DNA from 2 places in the Aquincola agrisoli genome. Region 1 is predicted to be linked to the other one. Evidence: predicted binding sites of a transcription regulator. Region 1 holds the regulator's gene; the other holds the start of a gene.
The links. Region 1 encodes NrdR, which represses ribonucleotide reductase genes. Its sites were predicted from a motif close to CACNANATNTNGTG; they were not measured.
Positions count from the first base shown of each region.

Region 2: the regulator NrdR is predicted to act here: its motif matches at 1,945-1,958, upstream of V4F39_RS10210 (ribonucleoside-diphosphate reductase subunit alpha).

Region 1 is NZ_JAZIBG010000019.1:67,736-71,140, reverse strand. It holds gene glyA (serine hydroxymethyltransferase) at 1-1,173, shown strand, start outside; gene nrdR (transcriptional regulator NrdR) at 1,198-1,641, shown strand; gene V4F39_RS06590 (sigma-54-dependent Fis family transcriptional regulator) at 1,672-3,405, opposite strand, start outside.
Region 2 is NZ_JAZIBG010000024.1:20,134-23,538, reverse strand. It holds gene V4F39_RS10210 (ribonucleoside-diphosphate reductase subunit alpha) at 1-1,771, opposite strand, end outside; gene ampD (1,6-anhydro-N-acetylmuramyl-L-alanine amidase AmpD) at 1,991-2,581, opposite strand; gene V4F39_RS10200 (sigma-54-dependent transcriptional regulator) at 2,578-3,405, opposite strand, start outside.

The DNA of each region.
Region 1 (3,405 bases):
CGCCAGGAAGAGCACATCGAGCTCATCGCGTCGGAAAACTACACCAGCCCCGCCGTGATGGCCGCGCAGGGCTCGCAGCTCACCAACAAGTACGCCGAAGGCTACCCGGGCAAGCGCTACTACGGCGGCTGCGAGTACGTCGACATCGTCGAGCAGCTCGCGATCGACCGCGTGAAGCAGCTCTTCGGCGCCGAGCACGCCAACGTGCAGCCCAATTCCGGCTCGCAGGCCAACCAGGCGGTGTTCTTCGGCCTGCTGCAGCCCGGCGACACCATCATGGGCATGAGCCTCGCGGAGGGCGGCCACCTCACGCACGGCATGCCGCTGAACATGAGCGGCAAGTGGTTCAAGGTCGTCAGCTACGGCCTGAACGAGAAGGAAGAGATCGACTACGACGCGATGGAGCGGCTGGCCCACGAGCACAAGCCCAAGCTCATCATCGCCGGCGCGTCGGCCTACGCGCTGCGCATCGACTTCGAGCGCTTCGCCAAGGTCGCCAAGGCCATCGGTGCCTACTTCATGGTCGACATGGCGCACTACGCCGGCCTGATCGCCGCGGGCGTGTATCCCAACCCCGTGCCGCATGCCGACGTGGTCACCTCCACCACGCACAAGAGCCTGCGCGGCCCGCGCGGCGGCATCATCCTGATGAAGGATGCGGTCGCCAAGCAGATCAACAGCGCGATCTTCCCCGGCATCCAGGGCGGCCCGCTGATGCACGTGATCGCCGGCAAGGCAGTGGCTTTCAAGGAAGCGCTCGCGCCCGAGTTCAAGACCTACCAGCAGCAGGTCGCCAAGAACGCCGCGGTGCTGGCCGAGACGCTGATCGAGCGCGGCCTGCGCATCGTCAGCGGCCGCACCGAAAGCCACGTGATGCTGGTCGACCTGCGGCCGAAGAACCTCACCGGCAAGGAGGCCGAGGCCATCCTGGGCCGTGCGCACATGACGTGCAACAAGAACGGCATCCCGAACGACCCGCAGAAGCCGATGGTCACCAGCGGCATCCGCCTGGGCAGCCCGGCCTTCACCACGCGCGGCTTCCGCGAGGAGCAGGCGCGCCAGACCGGCCACCTGATCGCCGACGTGCTGGACCGCCCGCACGACGAGGCGGTCATCGCCCAGGTGCGCGAGAAGGTGGCTGCGCTGACCCGGGAATTCCCGGTCTACCGCTGACACCCGGCAGCCCCGCGCCGCTCCATGCGCTGCCCCTTCTGCAGCCACGAGGAGACGCAGGTCGTCGAGACCCGCGACTCCGACGAAGGCGACGTCATCCGCCGTCGCCGCCGCTGCCTGAGCTGCGACAAGCGCTTCACGACCTACGAGCGCCCGGAGATCGCGATGCCGTCGGTGGTGAAGAAGGGCGGCGCGCGGGTCGAGTTCGACAGCGCCAAGCTGCGCGCGTCGATGCTGCTGGCGCTGCGCAAGCGGCCCGTCAGCATGGAGCAGGTCGATGCCGCCATCGAGCGCATCGAGGAGAAGCTGCGAACCAGCGGCGCACGGGAGCTGCCCTCCACGCGGCTCGGTGAACTCGTCATGCGCGAACTCAAGCGCATCGACAAGGTCGCCTACGTGCGCTTCGCGTCGGTCTACCGCAGCTTCGAGGACGTCGACGAGTTCCGGCAGCTCATCCGCGATATCTGAGCGTGCGGGCCGCCAGGCCCCGGCCGCGGCTCAATCGAGCGCGCCGGCCTCGCGCAGGTGCCGGTACACCGTCGTCCGCGAGACCCGCAGGTTGCGCGCCGTGCGGCTGACCGACCCACTGCGGCGGTACTCGGCCACCACGGCCTGCGTTGCGCCCTGCTGCAGGCGCGACAGGCCCGGGCCCGGCGCCTCGCGCTGCGACGGTGGCAGCACCCCCGCCACGTCGCCGGCATCGAGCAGGCCGGTGGGATGCACCAGCAGTGCACGCGCGAGGCAGGCGCGCAGCTCGCGGAAGTTGCCCGGCCAAGCGTGTTCCGCGAGCCGCCGCAACGCCGCCGGCGTCAGGCGCGCATCGGCCTGCAGCGCCCGCAGCGCATGGTCGGCGGCGGCCTCGAAATCGGTTCGCTGGCGCAGCGGCGGCAGCCGCACGGTCACCGCATCGAGCCGGTACAGCAGGTCGGCGCGGAAGCGCCCCTGCGCCGCCGCCTGCGCCAGCTCGACGTGCGTGGCCGCGAGCACCTGGACGTCGACCGCCTTCAGCTGGCGCCCGCCCACCGGCCGCAGCAGCCCGTCGTCGAGGAAGCGCAGCAGCGCCGCCTGCAGCGGCAACGGCAGTTCACCGACCTCGTCGAGCAGCAGCGTGCCGCGGTGCGCGGCGGCCAGCAGGCCCTCGTGCCCCTGCCGGCGCGCGCCCGTGAACGCGCCCCCCACATAACCGAACAACTCGGCCTCGAACAGCTCGGCCGGCACGGCGCCGCAGTTGACGGGCACGAAGGGCCCGGGCCGGCCGCTGGCCGCATGCGCGTGCCGCGCCAGCAGCTCCTTGCCGCTGCCCGTCTCGCCCTGGATCAGCACCGGCAGGCCGCGGCGGACGGCGGCCGCGGCCAGCGTGTAGGCCTGCTGCACTGCGGCGTCCTCGGCCACTTCCCCCGCCGCCGGCAGCGACGCAGCCGGACGCGGCAGCCGGCCGGTGGACGCGGGCGCGGAGACGGGTACCGAGGGCCGCCGCGCCGCGATGCCGCCCGGCTGCAGGCAGGACACCGCCAGCACGCTGCCCAGCGCGTCGCGCAGCCGCGTGCCGCTGCCATGCAGGCGGGCGACGAAGCGCTCGAACGGTTCGTTGAACAAGTCCTCGAACGCCGTGCCCCGCCGGACGGCCAGCCCGCTCAACAGCCCGGCGGCACGCGCATTGAACGCACTGACGCACCCGTCGCCGCCGAACGCGAGCAGGCCGGCACTGAGCGTGCCGATGAATTCCGGCCGGGGATGGATCGCCACCACCAGGTGCGCGGCGCGCTGCTCCGCGAGCAGCACGTTCTCGATGTGCGCCGCGGCCATCTGCACCAGCGCCTGGGTGTGGCGCTGGCGTGTGTCGAAGTACGACGAGGCGTCGAGCGCGCCGACGATCCTGCCGTCCGCGTCGCGGATCGGCGCCGCGGTGCACGAGATGTCGCAGAACTGCCCGAAGAAGTGCTCGGGCCCGTTCACCGCCACCGACCGGCCGCAAGCGAGCGCGGTCCCCAGGCCGTTGGTGCCGGCCGCCGATTCGGTCCACAGGCTGCCCGCGGGGATGCCGGCACCGGCGTGGCTGGTGGCGAAGCGCTGGTCGGCGTACCGGTCGAGCACGATGCCGTCGGTGTCGGCGAAGGCCAGCAGGAAGTTGGAGCCGGCGATCTGCTGGAACAGCATCTCCAGTTCCACCAGCGCCAGTTCGCGGACGCGGCCGGCTTCGTCGCGGCGGCGGCGCAGGTCGGCGTCCTCCAC
Region 2 (3,405 bases), on a different contig from region 1:
TGTCGTTGGTGTTCAGCGTGATCTCGGTGCAAAGGTTCGACGAGTGCACCACGCCCACGTGCTGCTGCGGCGAGCGCACGTTGCAGGCGTCCTTGAACGTGATCCAGGGATGGCCGGTCTCGAACAGCATCGAGAGCATCTTGCGCCACAGGTCCTTGGCCGGCATGCGCTTGAAGAGCTTGATCTCGCCGCGGTCGACCTTGGCTTCATACGCCGAATAGGCTTCCTCGAACGCCTTGCCGATCTTGTCGTGAAGGTCGGGGCAGGTGCTGGGCGAGAACAGCGTCCACTGGCCGTCCTCCATCACGCGCTTCATGAACAGGTCGGGAATCCAGTTCGCCGTGTTCATGTCGTGCGTGCGGCGGCGGTCGTCGCCGGTGTTCTTGCGCAGTTCGAGGAACTCCTCGATGTCCAGGTGCCACGTCTCGAGGTACGCGCACACCGCGCCCTTGCGCTTGCCGCCCTGGTTGACGGCCACGGCCGTGTCGTTGACGACCTTCAGGAACGGCACCACGCCCTGGCTCTTGCCGTTGGTGCCCTTGATGTAGGAGCCCAACGCGCGGACGTTGGTCCAGTCGTTGCCCAGGCCGCCGGCGAACTTGGACAGCAGCGCGTTTTCCTTCAGCGCCTCGTAGATGCCGTCGAGGTCGTCGGCCACGGTCGTGAGGTAGCAGCTCGACAGCTGCGAGCGGCGCGTGCCGGCGTTGAACAGGGTGGGCGTGCTCGACATGAAGTCGAAGGTCGACAGCACGTTGTAGAACTCGATCGCACGCGCCTCGCGGTCGATCTCGTTCAGCGACAGGCCCATCGCCACGCGCATGAAGAACGCCTGCGGCAGCTCGATGCGCTGTTCGTCGATGTGCAGGAAGTAGCGGTCGTACAGCGTCTGCAGGCCGAGGTAGTCGAACTGCAGGTCGCGGTCGGCGTTCAGCGCGGCGCCCAGCTTGGCCAGGTCGAACTGCTGCAGCTTCTCGTCGAGCAGCTCGGCCTGCACGCCCTTCTTGATGAAGGCCGGGAAGTAGTCGGCGTACTGCGTGGCCATGTCTTCCTGCATCGCCTCGAAGCCCAGCACTTCCTTGCGGATGGTGTGCAGCAGCAGGCGTGCGGTGGCGCGGGTGTAGCCCGGGTCCTTCTCGATCAGCGTGCGCGCGGCCAGGATGGCGGCCTTGTGCACTTCTTCGAGCGGCACGCCGTCGTACAGGTTGCGGCGGGTCTCGGCCAGGATGGGTTCGGGGCGGATGTCGGCGCCCAGGCCGGCACAGGCCGACACGGCCAGCGCCTGCAGCTTGGCATCGTCCAGCGGCACGCGCACGCCGCCCTCGGTGACGAAGAACTGATGCTGCGCGGCCGATTCGGCCGCCACGCCCTGGCGCGCACGCTCCTGCGAACGGCGCTCGCGGTACAGCACGTAGGCGCGCGCCACTTCATGGTGGCCGCCGCGCATGAGGCCCAGCTCGACCTGGTCCTGCACGTCCTCGATGTGGAACGTGCCGCCGCCCGGGCGTGAGCGCAGCAGCCCGCGCACGACGTTCTCGGTGAGGCCGTCGACGGTCTCGCGCACGCTGGCCGAGGCCGCGCCTTGCGTGCCATGCACGGCCAGGAAGGCCTTCATCAGCGCCACGGCGATCTTGTTGGGCTCGAAGGCGACCACCGCGCCGTTGCGGCGCAGGATCTGGTAACCCTGGTAGGCCGAGGCGGCAGCGCCGGCAACGGGGGGGCGGGACGTCGGCAACACCGGGGACGACGCCGGGGTACTGGCAGTGGCGTGCATAACAACCTTCTCCTGTCTTGTGGTGTTCGTGGAAAACGCGGCAAAAAGGAAGCCCTGGCAAGGTGCGGTCGCATTCCTTGCCGAGACTACGTGCATTCGGAAACCGATACGGGTAACGGAGAAAATATGCGGCTGCAGGAGCCGTGTTCAACCGTGCGGTGCCTGAAGCATAGCACTAGATCTAGCGCTTGCCAGCCCCTTTGCACACTATCCGTAGAGCTATGGCTGCGGATCTCCCGGGCCCGCCGGCCACCGCAGCACAGCCCCTGCCCGGCGTGCCAGGCGCGCCCCGCGCTGCCAGTCGAAGCCGGCGCCGGGATCGTGCTTGCGGCCCGGGGCCACGTGCTCGTGGCCGGCCACGTCGGCCAGCGGATAGGCCTTGCACAGCCCACCCAGCAGCCCGCCGAGCATCTCGTACTGCGGCGTCTCGAAGGGCCCGCCCTCCAGCCCTTCGAGCTCGATGCCGATCGACCAATCGTTGCAATTGTCGCGGCCCTGCCAGCACGACTGGCCGGCGTGCCAGGCGCGGTCGTCGCACGACACGAACTGCAGCAATTCCCCATCGCGCCGGATCACAAAATGCGCCGAGACGGTCGCGCCGCGGATCAGGCCGAAGTACGGATGGGCCGCCCAGTCGAGCCGGTTGGTGAAGAGCCGCTCGATCTCGTCGCCGCCGTACTGGCCGGGCGGCAGGCTGATCGAGTGGACCACCGCCAGCGTGATCGCGGTGCCTGCCGGACGGGGGCCGAAATTGGGCGAGTCGATGCGCCGCGCCGGCGTCCACCAGCCCGACTGCCAGGCCGCGCTCACGCTTCCTCGTGGCGGTCGGGGCCATCGCCGACCTGCACGCCCAGGCGCGCCATGCGGTAGCGCATCTGGCGCAGCGACAGGCCCAGGCTCGCCCCGGCCGCCGTGCGGTTGTAGCGGTGGCGCTCCAGTGCGCGGGCGAGGATGTCGCGCTCCACGTCGTCCAGGTAGGCGACGAGGTCGGCAGGCAGCGGCGCCTCCGTGCGGGCGGGCGGCAGCTCGGGCATGGGCGCGAGGACGTCGTGGCGATCCGGGTCCGACAGCTCCGTGTCGCCGAACGCCGCGTCGGGCAGCCCGAGGTCGGCGCGCTCGATCACGTCGGTGCCGGCCATCGCGACGGCACGCTGCAGCAGGTTCTCCAACTCGCGCACGTTGCCCGGGAAGACGTAGCGGGTTAGGTGCTCGAAGGCATCGCGGCTCAGCCGCGGCGGCGACGAGACCCCGGCATCGCGCGCGATGCGCTCGAGCACGGCGGCGCTGATCGGCGCCAGGTCGTCGAGCCGTTCGCGCAGCGGGGGCACGCGGATCTGGATCACGTTGAGCCGGTAGAACAGATCCTGCCGGAAGCGTCCGGCCTGCACCTCCGCCGCCAGGTCCTTGTGCGTCGCGCTGACCAGGCGCACGTTGACCTGCGCCTCGTTGACCGCGCCCACCGGCCGCACGGCGCGCTCCTGGATCGCCCGCAGCAGCTTGCTTTGCATCGACAGCGGCAGGTCGCCGATCTCGTCGAGGAACAACGTCCCGCCGTGCGCAGCCTGGAAAAACCCCTCGCGGTCCTCGGTCGCGCCGGTGAACGCGCCCTTGCGATAGCCGAAGAACTCGGCCTC